3 regions of the Paenibacillus terrisolis genome follow, and region 2 is predicted to be linked to each of the others. Evidence: riboswitches for the same ligand, from Rfam matches in the RefSeq annotation. Region 2 holds a riboswitch; each other region holds the start of a gene.
What was found. Region 2 has a riboswitch for cobalamin ahead of ACI48K_RS16305 (anaerobic ribonucleoside triphosphate reductase). Riboswitches for the same ligand answer to the same signal wherever they lie in the genome.
Positions count from the first base shown of each region.

Region 1: it holds a riboswitch for cobalamin, as region 2 does, so the genes downstream of both, metE (5-methyltetrahydropteroyltriglutamate--homocysteine S-methyltransferase) here and ACI48K_RS16305 (anaerobic ribonucleoside triphosphate reductase) in region 2, are expected to answer to the same signal.
Region 3: it holds a riboswitch for cobalamin, as region 2 does, so the genes downstream of both, ACI48K_RS00495 (ABC transporter substrate-binding protein) here and ACI48K_RS16305 (anaerobic ribonucleoside triphosphate reductase) in region 2, are expected to answer to the same signal.

Region 1 is NZ_JBKFGG010000006.1:160,798-165,024, forward strand. It holds gene ACI48K_RS08375 (PTS sugar transporter subunit IIA) at 247-747, shown strand; gene nagE (N-acetylglucosamine-specific PTS transporter subunit IIBC) at 780-2,243, shown strand; cobalamin riboswitch at 2,426-2,623, shown strand; gene metE (5-methyltetrahydropteroyltriglutamate--homocysteine S-methyltransferase) at 2,761-4,227, shown strand, end outside.
Region 2 is NZ_JBKFGG010000017.1:160,149-164,375, reverse strand. It holds gene ACI48K_RS16315 (ribonucleoside-diphosphate reductase subunit alpha) at 1-75, opposite strand, end outside; gene nrdG (anaerobic ribonucleoside-triphosphate reductase activating protein) at 272-790, opposite strand; gene ACI48K_RS16305 (anaerobic ribonucleoside triphosphate reductase) at 787-2,763, opposite strand; cobalamin riboswitch at 2,943-3,185, opposite strand; gene ACI48K_RS16300 (MTH1187 family thiamine-binding protein) at 3,437-3,736, shown strand; tRNA gene ACI48K_RS16295 (tRNA-Thr) at 3,859-3,931, shown strand; gene ACI48K_RS16290 (HD domain-containing protein) at 4,041-4,227, opposite strand, start outside.
Region 3 is NZ_JBKFGG010000001.1:100,110-104,336, forward strand. It holds gene ACI48K_RS00485 (ABC transporter ATP-binding protein) at 1-339, opposite strand, end outside; gene ACI48K_RS00490 (FecCD family ABC transporter permease) at 336-1,382, opposite strand; gene ACI48K_RS00495 (ABC transporter substrate-binding protein) at 1,382-2,413, opposite strand; cobalamin riboswitch at 2,637-2,845, opposite strand; gene ACI48K_RS00500 (methyl-accepting chemotaxis protein) at 3,021-4,227, opposite strand, start outside.

The sequences.
Region 1 (4,227 bases), on a different contig from region 2:
CCGTTATTATGATGGGCATGAGCCAAGGAAAGTTGACCTAATTGTATAGGCCTCCTTTTCTTGGCTCTTTTTTATGCTTACATCCAGGGTTACATTTTCCTCGGATCCCTTTGTTTTCCTGGATTTTGCTCGAGTTGAGACTAAAATGTAATCGCTATAACTTTCCGGCGTCACAAGTTAACGTTTTTTAGGTATAGTTCCGCTAAGAGTGTTCTATTATAGAGAGTAAGAATAGGAGGATTCAAAATGTTTTCAAAATGGAGAAAAAAAACCGCTGAGAGTAAAGTCGTGGAGATTTTTGCGCCTGTTTCGGGAGAGGCTGTTCCGCTTGCCGCCGTTCCGGACGAGGCTTTTGCGGGCGGCCACATGGGACAGGGGATCGCCATTAAACCATCCGAAGGTAAGCTGATCGCTCCTTTTGACGGGACAGTAGTTCATGTTATCAAAACCAACCATGCCGTAATGCTTGAGCATTCGTCAGGCCTGCAATTTTTGTTCCATATCGGGATCAATACGGTATCCCTTAAAGGAGAAGGCTATACATCCCATGTTCAGGTTGGGGAGGTGGTTAAAGCCGGAAAACTGTTGATCGAGTTCGATATCGATAAGATCGAGAGTGCAGGTTATCCCGTCATTACACCAATCATAGTAACAAACGCCAACGAAGTGACCGGCAGCTTGGAGACTTTCACCGGACCTGTGACTGCAGGCAGCAGCGTCATTTTGAAGGCGGTTCTAAAATCATAACAATATAATATTGAAAGGATGATTTTTGCATGATTCTGGCAAAATTGCAAAAGCTAGGAAAATCGTTGATGCTTCCTGTCGCGACACTTCCGGCGGCAAGTATTTTGCAAAGCTTCGGGCTGCTCAACTATGAAAAGGACATCCCTTTGGGATCGGTAGTGGGCGGTGCTCTGAACACTTACTTCGCTCCGTTTCTGAACGCCGCCGCGGGAGCCATTTTTGGCAACCTGGCGCTGATTTTTGCAATCGGGGTGGCTATCGGATTCGCGGGAGATGCCGTTGCGGGGTTGTCCGCACTTATCGCTTATCAAGTTTTGGTGAAGGTGCTGGCAACTGTACCGGCCGCGTTCTCCTGGATTCCAGACGACGCCGTTCTCGACATGGGCGTGCTCGGCGGTATTTTCGCAGGTTTGTGGTCCGCTTATCTCTATAACAAGTTTCACAAGATCAAACTTCCGGATTGGCTCGGTTTCTTCGCCGGCAAACGTTTCGTGCCGATTATTACCGCAGCCAGCACGATGGTGCTTACCGTATTCGTCGGTATGATCTGGAGCCCGATTCAAGACGTTATCAGTCAGTTCGGTAACTGGGTGGTTGGACTCGGCGCCATCGGATCGCTCGTATTCGGTATCGCCAACCGCCTCTTGATTCCAATCGGTTTGCATCACGTTATCAATACGATCGCCTGGTTCCAAATCGGCGACTTTACGAATGCCGCAGGGCAAGTGGTACACGGGGACCTCAACCGTTTCTTTGCCGGAGACAAAACGGCGGGGATGTTCATGACCGGTTTCTTCCCAATCATGATGTTCGCATTGCCTGGCGCCGCACTTGCGTTTATCCATACCGCAAAACCGGAAAAACGCAAAATGGTGGCTGGCATTTTCATCGGTTCCGCGCTGGCCGCATTCCTGACAGGGATTACCGAACCGCTTGAATTCTCATTTATGTTCGTTGCACCGCTTCTTTATGTCGTGCATGCGATTTTGACAGGGATTGCCGGTTACATTATGTACATTCTGGATGTCAAGCTGGGCTTCGGGTTCTCCGCAGGTTTGATTGATTACCTCGTGAACATGAAGCTGTCGACGAACGCGTGGATCCTGATTCCGGTCGGTCTCGTATTCTTCGTCGTGTACTATCTGCTGTTCCGGATCATCATCAAGGCGTTCAACCTCAAAACGCCGGGCCGTTCCGACGATCCGAACGAATTCGAAATTGAAACAGGCGCTCCTGCTCAAGCCGCAACTGGTGGCGCAGCCGACAGCAGAGCCGCAAAAATTCTGACGCAAATCGGCGGACCAAGCAACATCGAATCCGTGGATGCGTGCATTACCCGCCTTCGCCTCATCGTCAAGGACGACAAAATCGTAAATGACGGGGCGCTTAAAGCACTTGGCGCATCCGGCGTCATGAGACTCGGCAAAGGCGCAGTCCAAGTCGTATTCGGGCCTCAATCCGAAGCGATCAAAGACGAAATCCTAAAATTGCTGTAGGGTAACACACACGATATCAAAAGAGTCAGCAGGGCGGAGCTTCCATCCGCCCTGCTTATTTATGTTTACGTTTCAAAACCAAAATGGTTTCATGCTCAAGGAAGAAGTTGTAAGGAAATTAATCCGATGCGTTTTATGTTGTATAATCGGAAATTATGCAGTAACATGTATCTATATTCGAACTGAATATGAGGGGAATAGGTGCTTCATCCGTTTGGGTTGAAGCTTAAAAGGGAAGTCCGGTGTAGCGCCGGCGCGGTCCCGCCACTGTAACAGGGGAATCGGAGCAATCATGCCACTGACGAGTTTGACTTGTCGGGAAGGCCGTCTTCCGGTACCGATCCTGAAGCCAGGAGACCTGCCTATTTCGACAGCACTGCTGTACCTACGGGAGATAGGGAGGTGTTAAAGATGTGTACCGTCGAATTCCGGATCGAGGGCTCTCTTTAGCTGCGCCGTGCAGGCTTGCTGAAGGGGGCTTTTTTGTTTTACACAACAAACAAGGGAGGAAGAGAAATTGAGACAAATTACAAGCGGCAACACGGGGTATCCGAGAATTGGCAAACAGCGGGAATGGAAAAAGAGCATCGAGGCTTACTGGGCCGGAAAAATCACCGAAGCACAGCTGCATGAGCAGTTGACGGCCATTCGCCTGGATCATTTGCGGCTGCAGCAGGATAAAGGAATCGATGTCATTCCGGTTGGCGATTTCACGTATTACGATCATGTGCTGGATACAGCCACGATGTTCGGGCTGATTCCTGAACGGTTCGGTTGGGCGGAGGGGACGTTGCCGCTCAAAACTTATTACGCGATTGCCAGGGGAAATGACACGGCGACAGCCAGCAAAATGACCAAATGGTTTAATACGAACTACCACTATATCGTCCCCGAGCTTAGGGATTTAGAGCCTCGACTGACTGTAAACCGCCCGCTGGCGGCCTATCTTGAGGCCAAAGAACAGCTCGGGATCGAAGGAAGACCGGTTCTGCTCGGTTTGTTTACTTTTTTGAAATTGTCCAAAGGTTTTACGAATGCGGAATGGGGAGGATGGATAGCCAAGCTGCTGCCTTTGTACGTCAACGTCCTTCAGGATTTAAAAGCAGCGGGAGCCGCTTGGGTACAAATCGATGAGCCGGCCGCAGTGATTTCCTTAACGGAGGAGGATCTCCGCCATCTTCGGCAAATCTATGAAACCATTGCCGAGCAGGTCCCCGGACTGTCGATCATGCTGAATACTTTCTTCGAATCGGTTGCAAATTATGAAGAGTTCGTCAGCTTGCCGGTGAGCGGGTTTGGACTCGATTTGGTGCATGGCAAGGAAAGAAACCTTGAGTCTCTGCGCCGTTATGGCTTCCCGAAAGGCAAAACATTAGGGGCGGGGCTGATCGACGGCAGAAACATTTGGCGAACGGATCTGGATCAGGCCCGTCAGTTACTGGACGAAATCCTGGATCTGGCCGGCAACCCGGCGGTGATCATTCAGCCTTCCTGCAGCTTGCTCCACGTGCCGGTCAACGCCAGCCCAGAGACAAAACTTGACCCGGCGCTGCTGGAGTCGCTCTCTTTTGCCGAACAAAAGCTCGATGAAGTGATCGCCTTAGGTCAAGCCGCATCGAGAGGCGTTACGCCTGAATTGTTCGCGAATAACCGCACGGCATTGCGAAGTCTTGCCGAAGCTCCGGCCAGAAATCGCGATCACGTTCGAAAAGCTGTGGAGAAAGCCATAGCGGAATTTCCGCACAGAAACAGCGAGTTTGGCGAGCGGCGGGGGAAACAGGAAGCAAAATGGAATTTGCCGTTTTTGCCGACGACGACAATCGGCAGTTTTCCGCAAACGGCCGAGGTTCGCGCGGCCCGGCAGAAATGGCGGAAGAAAGAATGGTCCGAGGAGCGGTATGACGAGTTCATCCGGGCCGAAATTCGCAAATGGATTCAAATCCAGGAGGAAATCGGACTGGACGTGCTGGTACACGGCGAGTTT
Region 2 (4,227 bases):
GTCGGCGTAAACGCCGAGGCGCTCAAGATCGAAGGCTAGTTGGCGGTTGTTTGGTTTGGTCACAAGTGTTGGCATGATAATTCCTCGCTTTCCTGGAGTGGGGTTGTGCGAAATGTCACAACATTGTCACAAAAATTTAATTCTCAAATTGTAGATAAGGGGTGAAAAAAAGGGGTGCTTAAATAAGCACACGCCTCGCTGAATAAATTAGTGTGATAAATATTACAGGATATTAATTATACTAGAATCCGGCAGAATTGAAACCGGAAATCTAGAATGAAAAAGCCGGCTCCCACAGAATCGATGTATCTGCTCTAAGGCTGGATTGTATGTCTATCAGCCGCTGGTTGGAGCTGCCGCGATAGCGCAGGGAGGGGTCGCGTTTCTCTAGTATGAAACGACCGTCCACAAGCACTTCGCAGCGGCGGAGCAGCTCGTATTCCGGGGAGTCCGGACGGGCAACCAGTTCTTCATAGGTATATCCGCTGTAGATCCAAATGGATATCGGCCCCGTCTCGGCTACCAGCCGGTCGATGAACGTGCAGACCTCGGCAGCCGAGAAGAAGGGGTCCCCGCCGAGAATCGTAAGTCCGCTCAGCAGGGGATTATTTTTAATATCACGAATGATTTCGGCTTCCCGCTCCGGGGTAAATAGGTCGCCGTGATTGAAATTCCATGTCTCCGGGCTGAAGCAGCCCTTGCAGTAATGCCGGCAGCCGCTGATGAAAATAGCGGCCCTGAGGCCTTCGCCTTCATTGATCGTTTCGGGATAATAGCCGCAAATATTCATGCGTCATGTTTAACCCGGTCGCGGACTTCCGCTTGCTTGGCCGCGTTGAAGCGGGTTTGGAAATCCCCGGTCAGATACCCGGTTACCCGGCGGAGACGGCGGATATGAACCTCGTTTTCGCTTTTGCCGCAAGAAGGGCAATTCGCCCCGATGATGCCTTCATATCCGCAAGCGGAGCAGCGGTCAATCGGGTGGTTGATGCTGAAATAGCTGACTTGCTGTTTAAGAGCGTATTGAACGATTTTCAGGAATGCCGCAGGGTTGCTCCGGGCATTGCCGTTGAGTTCAATATACGAGATCGCCCCGGCGTTGCACAGATCGTGGAACTTCGCTTCCAGCTCGATTTTTCTCGCCGCGCTGATGTCGTAATACACCGGAACGTGAAAAGAATTGGTATAGTATTCGCGGTCGACCACTTCCGGTACGGTACCGTAGGTGACCTTGTCGCGTTTGGTAAATTTCCCGGACAAGCCTTCCGCCGGTGTGGCGAAAAGCGTAATGTTCAAATTGCAGCGTTCGCTTTGGCGATCGCAATAAGCGCGCATGAAAGAGATCAGCTCCAAGGCTTTTTCGTATACCGTTTCGTCTTCGGCATGATGTTTGCCGTACATCGCCTTCATGCATTCCGCCAGCCCGATGAATCCGATGGACAAGCTGCCATGTTTCAGAAGATCCCGAACCGGCTCGTCAGGAGCGAGATATTCGCCGCCTTCCCATACGCCCTCGCGCATCATGAAATCGGAGGCTTTGGCTTTTTGGGAAGATTGGATTTCAAAGCGGTGGAGCAGTCCTTCGAGAGCAATATCCATATAATGCTCAAGCTCGTGGTAGAAGCCGCGTTCATCGGCTTTCTTTCGGCGTCCCAGCGCAATGCCGTGTTCCAGTCCTAGTTTGACCAGATTCAACGTGTTGAACGACAGATTGCCTTTGCCGGATAAATGATTGCGGCCAAACCGGTCGGCCAGCACCCGGGTGCGGCAGCCCATTGTGGCGAACTCCGTATCCGGATCGGCCGGATCGTAATACTGCAGATTCAGCGGCGCGTCCAGATTGGCGAAGTTCGGATACAGCCGTTTGGCCGAACATTCCGCCGCTTTCAGGAATAGCGGATAGTTGGGTTCGCCCGGATTTTGGTTGGTACCCTGTTTGCATTTAAAGATTTGAATCGGGAAAATCGGCGTTTCTCCGCTGCCAAGTCCGCGCATCGTCGCGTTCAGCAGGGAGCTGATGACTAATTGTCCTTCCGGCGAAGTGCAGGTTCCGTAGTTGATGCTGGTGAACGGAATTTGCCCGCCGGCCCGGCTCGACATCGTGTTCAGATTGTGAATGAGGCTTTCCGAGGCCTGCATGGTTTCGCTTTCGGTTTCTTTTAAAGCGTATTTGAACGTTTTCGGGAAACGCTCCCGGAGGTCGCCGCGGCTCATCGCAATGTCTCCGTAATCTCCAGCGGATTCTCCTTCCTCAAAATACTCCAGACCTTTCAGGAAATACTTGCGGAACGACTTGCCCACATAAGGAGCCAGGTCGAAATCCAGCTTGTTGGCGGATACTCCTCCGTATTGGGAGTTCTGCTGGGATTGAAAAATAATTGCGACGAGCGCCATCGCCGTCATGATCGAGGTGGGCGGACGCACGCTGCCGTTGCCAGTGTTAAAGCCTTCCCGCAGCAATTTCTCGAAAGGGATAAAAATGCAGTTGGTCGTGCCGATCGCATATTGATCAAGATCATGGACATAGAGAATGTTGTCGCGGATCGCCTGAACCACCCGTTTCGGCATGACAAAATGATTCGCATACCATTTGGCATATTCGCTGCCGAATTTGCTCATTTTGCCGGAGAAGCTCTCACCGTTCAAATTGGCGTTTTCCCGCAAAACCTCGAGATTACGGCTGTGAACGATCTCCTCGCCTAATTGAATGACTTCATCCAGCATTTCATCTTGGTCAGTATATACTTGGTTCAACAATGCCATAACAAAGTTCTCCTCCCCAAAAACTAAGCATTGACTGCATATAAAAAGCATCTCCAACCCGACAAGGCTGAAAATGCCCGAATGCGCTACAATGGAACTTAAAACATTCACGTTATATCGTGAAACTTATGTATAAGCAGCAAGCGGACACCTCTCCTGTTCCTCGCAGGATCATATACAGCGGTGTCGTCAAATAGGCAGGTCTCCTGGCTTACGGTATATCCGCCGGCGCCTTCCCGTATTTGCCCTATCACAATATACAGTGGCATGAATGTCGGCGAACCGCTATTGGCTTCTCCCAGTTGAGAGCGTCACCAAAGCTACCGTTTACAGTGGCGGGACCGCAGCGGAATTGCACCGCACTTCCCTTTTAAGGTCCGGAGGACTAGGTCTTCCGAATCACCTATTTATACTATATTTGGTTGTCATGTTCTAAGATTAACTCAATATGTTGTGTTTGTAAACGGTGGATTTATAGAATCGATTGCTGATAAAAGAGGGCTGATCCCCCAATCGCTAGTCCCGTGAGGGACACGGGAGTTTGTGAACTTTTTATGGGCGATGATGGGATTTTTTCCAGTGGAGATTAAATGGTTTATAATAAAGGGATGAAGGGTTTGACCCAATATCTAGTAATCTTAGAAGTGACAAACCATGAAAAGAGGGGATTAAGATGGCCATTGCAGAAGTGACGGTGATTCCGATCGGAACGGGGAGCACCAGCCTTAGCGCTTATGTTGCGGATTTGCAGCGGGTTTTGGAGCAGCAGGAGGGAGTAGTTTGCACGCTGACCTCGATGGGCACCATCATCGAAGGGGCACTGGACGACGTGTTTGCCGCCATACGGGCGATTCACGAAGCGCCGTTCCAGTCCGGCGCCCAGCGGGTGTCCACGTCGATCAAAATCGACGACCGCCGCGACAAAGCCGGCTCTTCGGAGCAGAAGCTGCGCTCGGTGCGGGAGAAGCTTTAGGCTCCCCCGCCGCCGAAGCGGCGTGAAAAAGGGATGGAGAGCGTCCGCATTCCGGAAATTTACGCTTGCTTTATTTTTCAAAAGCGGTATAATAAATTTTGTTTCACGCTAAAAACAGATGTGCTGGTGTAGCTCAGCTGGTAGAGCAACGCATTCGTAATGCGTAGGTCGGGGGTTCGAATCCCTTCACCAGCATCCTAAAAGCAAGCAAAACGCGCCTTCCGAGGTTTTCGGAAGGCGCGTTTTTTTGTGCAGTAAGTTTAAACTTCTAACATCCTTCTAACCCTGGTTCATTTGACGAAAATTACTCTTCCCATTTGGAATGAAGGACATGATGGCAAAAGTTAGGTCGCTTATATCCCGGAAGAAGCATTTCGCACACGTCGGCGTTAATCGTGCCGTATGTCGTTTCCGGTTTATGCTTGAAGCCTTCCAAGAAGGCATGTAAGATGTCGTGTTTGAACCGGTTGCGAGGAAAAGCCTCGACGATT
Region 3 (4,227 bases), on a different contig from region 2:
GTGATCTTTCTCCCTGCCTCGCCAATCCTGAAACGGAAATCTTCCCATTTCGATCACGTCCCGGACACGGTAAGACACCGGCGGCAGCCCGTTCTGCTGCAGTACGGCGACCTTCCGCGACAGCTCTTTTCGGCTGTAATCTTCAAGACGCTTACCCTTCACCCAAATTTCGCCGCGATCGGGTTTTTCGACGCCGGATATCAGGCTTAGCAATGTGGTTTTGCCGCTGCCGTTCGGGCCGATGATTCCCCAGAATTCTCCTTTGCTCACGCTCCAAGTCACATCCTGCAGCACCGGCTCGCGGCCATAAGTTTTGGAGACGCCCTGGACCTCGATCATCGCAACTCCTCCTCCCGCTGCTTTTTCTTGCGATACAGCAAATAGGCAAAAAACGGCGCGCCGACAAACGCGGTTACAATGCCGAGCGGAATTTCCGTCGGCGCCAGCAGCGTGCGGGCGGCCAGATCGCTCCACATCATGAAGATGCCGCCGCCCAGCGCGGATAGCGGAATAATCAAGCGGTAGTCCGGCCCTGTGATAAGCCGGATCATATGCGGAATAACCAGTCCGACAAACCCGATAACGCCGGATACCGACACGGCGGCGGCCGTCATTAGCGTAGCCACCAGCAGTACGATCAGTTTGGTGCGTTCGACGTGCAACCCGGAATGCGCGGCCTGGCGTTCGCCCAAAGCGAGCAGGTTCAAACTGCGGGCCTGGCTCCATAGGAATATCGCGCCAAGCGCCAAATACGGGAAAAGGATGGCCGTATACGACCATCCGCGAAGACTCAAACTGCCCATCGTCCAATATAAAATTTCATTTACCGTCCGTTTGGACATCGCCGTTAAAAAAGAAACGACCGCCCCAAGGAACGACTGCATGACAACGCCGGACAAAACCAAGCTTTCGATCGGAATGCTTCCGTTCTCCCGCGCCAGCCAAATGACGATCCAGAGCGTTGCGATCCCTGTTACAAATGCCACGAGCGGCAAAGTAAATACGCCGATCAAAGAGTACTGCCAGCCGTAAAAGATCAGCACGGCCGCGCCGATCGCCGAACCCGAAGATACCCCAAGCGTAAACGGGTCGGCCAGCGGATTGCGCAGCACGCCTTGAAAGGCGGTCCCCGCCACGCCCAGCGAGGCTCCGACCAGCAGGCCCAGCAGCACCCGCGGCAGACGCACTTGCGTGACGATTTGTTCCGAAGCGGTGCTCCAATCCGGCGTAATCCAGGAAGAGACTCCCGGAAGCCGGTGAAGCAAAATACCGACGATCTGCCCTGCCGGCAGCGGAACGGAGCCCACTCCGATGCAAACAAGCAAGGTTACGGCGAGCAGGATGAGTCCGATCGCTCCGTACCCGGCCAGCTTACGGCCTATCATGGCTTAATTAAATCCGGATAAATCGCTTTAGCCACTTCGATCAATCCCTGAGTTACGCGAGGACCCGGACGGCTGAGCAGATTATCGTCAAGCGGCACGAGGCGGTTTTCCTTGACGGCCGTAATTTGGTCCCATCCTCTACGGCTCTTAATAATGTCCGCCAATGTCTTGTTGTTCTCGTCGATGACGCTTTTGGCATACAAAATGACGTCAGGATTTGCCTTAATGATATTCTCTTCATTAATCTCCGTCCAGCCGGTCGTGTCGGAAGCCACGTTCACGCCGCCGGCCAAAGTGATCATTTCATCCATAAACTCGCCTTTGCCGACGGTCCAGCCCGGCGAAAATTCAATATATACCTTTTTCTTCTGATCCGGCGTGAGCGATTTGACGGCATCCGTCACCTGCGTCATTTCCTGGTTCATTTGCTCAAGAACCTTGCCGGCTTCAGCCTGTTGATTCGTAATGGTGCCGATGGTCTTGATATGGTCCATAACATCGCTGAACGTTTTGGGATCGGCCCGGAATACTTTGAGTCCGAGGTCGGTCAAGCTTTTGACGGTAGCATCGTCGATGAAGCTGGCCGCTACGACCAAATCGGGCTGTGCCGCCACGATAGCCTCTACGTTAACCTTGGAGCCGCCCATTTTCGGCTTGTCCTTAACTGCCTCGGGATAATCGTCCAGATCCGAAACGCCAACGACCTGCTGATCCAAACCTAATGCAAACAAAACCTCCGTCTCCGAAGGAGCCAACGACACGATTTTTTGCGGCGCCGACTCAAACGTAAATTCCGTGCCTGAGGAATCCTTTACCGTGTATGGGTAAGTCGTTTGCTCCGCCTGTTCATCATCGGCATTTGCCGCAGTTTGATTCTGCTGTTCGGACTGCGCCGAAGAATTAACCGCGGCATTTCCATTTCCGTTGTTCGCCGTGTTGTTCCCGGTATTGTTCGCGCCGCAGCCGGCCATAACGACCAGCATCAAAGCGAGCAGCCCGGCTACCCATATCTGTTTCCAATTTTTCATCTGACCTTCTCCTCTTCGTTTCTTATTCAAGAAACACCTGAATCCGAAGCGTTTTGCAGTTTAGCGGCCGTTTCGTCTCCCCTTTGAACCATTCTTCAAACAGGAAAACCCCAATCCGCTAAGGATTGGGGTACGTCTACAAAGTCACGCCACACCGGATATCCAAGCATCCGTCTAAAGGCAATGATCCTTTCAGCAGAGCGTCATCCTTTCCTCGAAGGACCGTCTAGATTTCCCGTTGGCAGGTCTCCTGACTCGCAGGTTAAGATTTCAGCTCGCCTTCCCATCTCCCTTGGCGGGCGACAGTGGCATCATATGAGCTTCATCCCTGTTTACAGTGGCGGGACCGTGCCGGATTTGCACCGGCTTCCCTTTTAACCCAAAGCATGCGGCTTTCGCCTCATCTCCGGGACCCACGGGCACTTTCGTTATTCGCTTGTCTAAAGGCAATTCTTCTCTAATGGATTATAGGGGAAAAGAGCCAGGCTGACAATATGAAAAAGTTAAGATTTTAACTTTCGCCTGCCGGGAAACTTCCCGCTTCCCTTTGCTTCACGCAAAAAACGAATTTTGAAATCTTTGTTTCCGCGTATTCCCATAACCTTCTTCAGGACTCCACCGACAAATCCGCCCCGAGCACGCCGATGACGGAGCCTTCCTTCAAAATCGGCACGGCAAGCGTCATGCAGCGGCGTTTGGAAATCGCCGATACGTATGCTTCCGAGAGCACCGTTTCCCCCTGCATGGCCCGTTTGAACCACTCCCTGCCTTTGGCGGTCACGAGTCCCGCCTCCGGAATCGAGACTACAAACGTGCCATCCGAACGATTCGTCCAGGCCGCCTCCAGAACCTCTTCTCTATTGAGCAGTTTTAGTAAAGCCGAGCGGTGCTCCTGCTCCATCATTCCCGTAAATGCCGGTTGAACCGATTCCTCCAAAAGCATTTGCGCATAAGACTGCCCCATTTCAAGCACACGTCCGGAGCTCTCAGCCGTAACATCCCCATTGTCCCTTATCGTATCCAGCGAAGCCATTAAATCGGCCGACGCCTTGTCGAGACCGCGGGCAACGCTTTGCAGTTTGAAGGTATATTCCCGCTGCGTTTCCATTCGCGACAGCGCCCCCTCCACGTGGGAAATGCTGCGATTCAGCGCTTCGTGTACTTCTCCAATCATACTTTCCATGTTTCTGGTCAACGCGGCCTGCTCCTGGCTTCGAAGCCCCGTTTCCGCCACGAGTCCATCCACCGCCGTCACCTCTTCGGTGATGAAGCGTATATCTTCGCCCATCCGCTTCATGATCGAGATTACCTCCATCGATGAGCTTTTCCCTGCACTCAGGGTTTCTTTGACCCGCTCCACTTCTTCCCCGATTCGTTTAAATAAAGGCGCGGAATGGCTGATGGCTTGTCCGCTCTGTTCGGACAGCTGACGCATCCGGACGGCTACAACGTCGAAGCCCTTGCCCTGATCGCCAAAACGGGCCGCTTCGATGGAGGCGTTCAGCGCAAGCAATGCGACCTGACCGGAAATATCTTCCATTTCTCGATACAATGTGCCTAAGGCGCGAACGGTCTTCTCCAAGTCCTCCATGGGACCCGCGATCGACTGCTGGGAATCGGCCAGCGAGCGAATCGTTCCGTCTACCGTCGCCAAGGCTTCCGTGATGCGCGAAGCCTCGCTTTTGGCCTGATCGCTTCGCACATGAAGCAAGTCGGCCGATTCTTGAATGAGCGTTGCGGAGGCCGCTACCTCTCCCATAGCGGCCAAACTTTCCTGTACCTGCTCCAGGGAACGTTCACTACTTTGCTTGAGC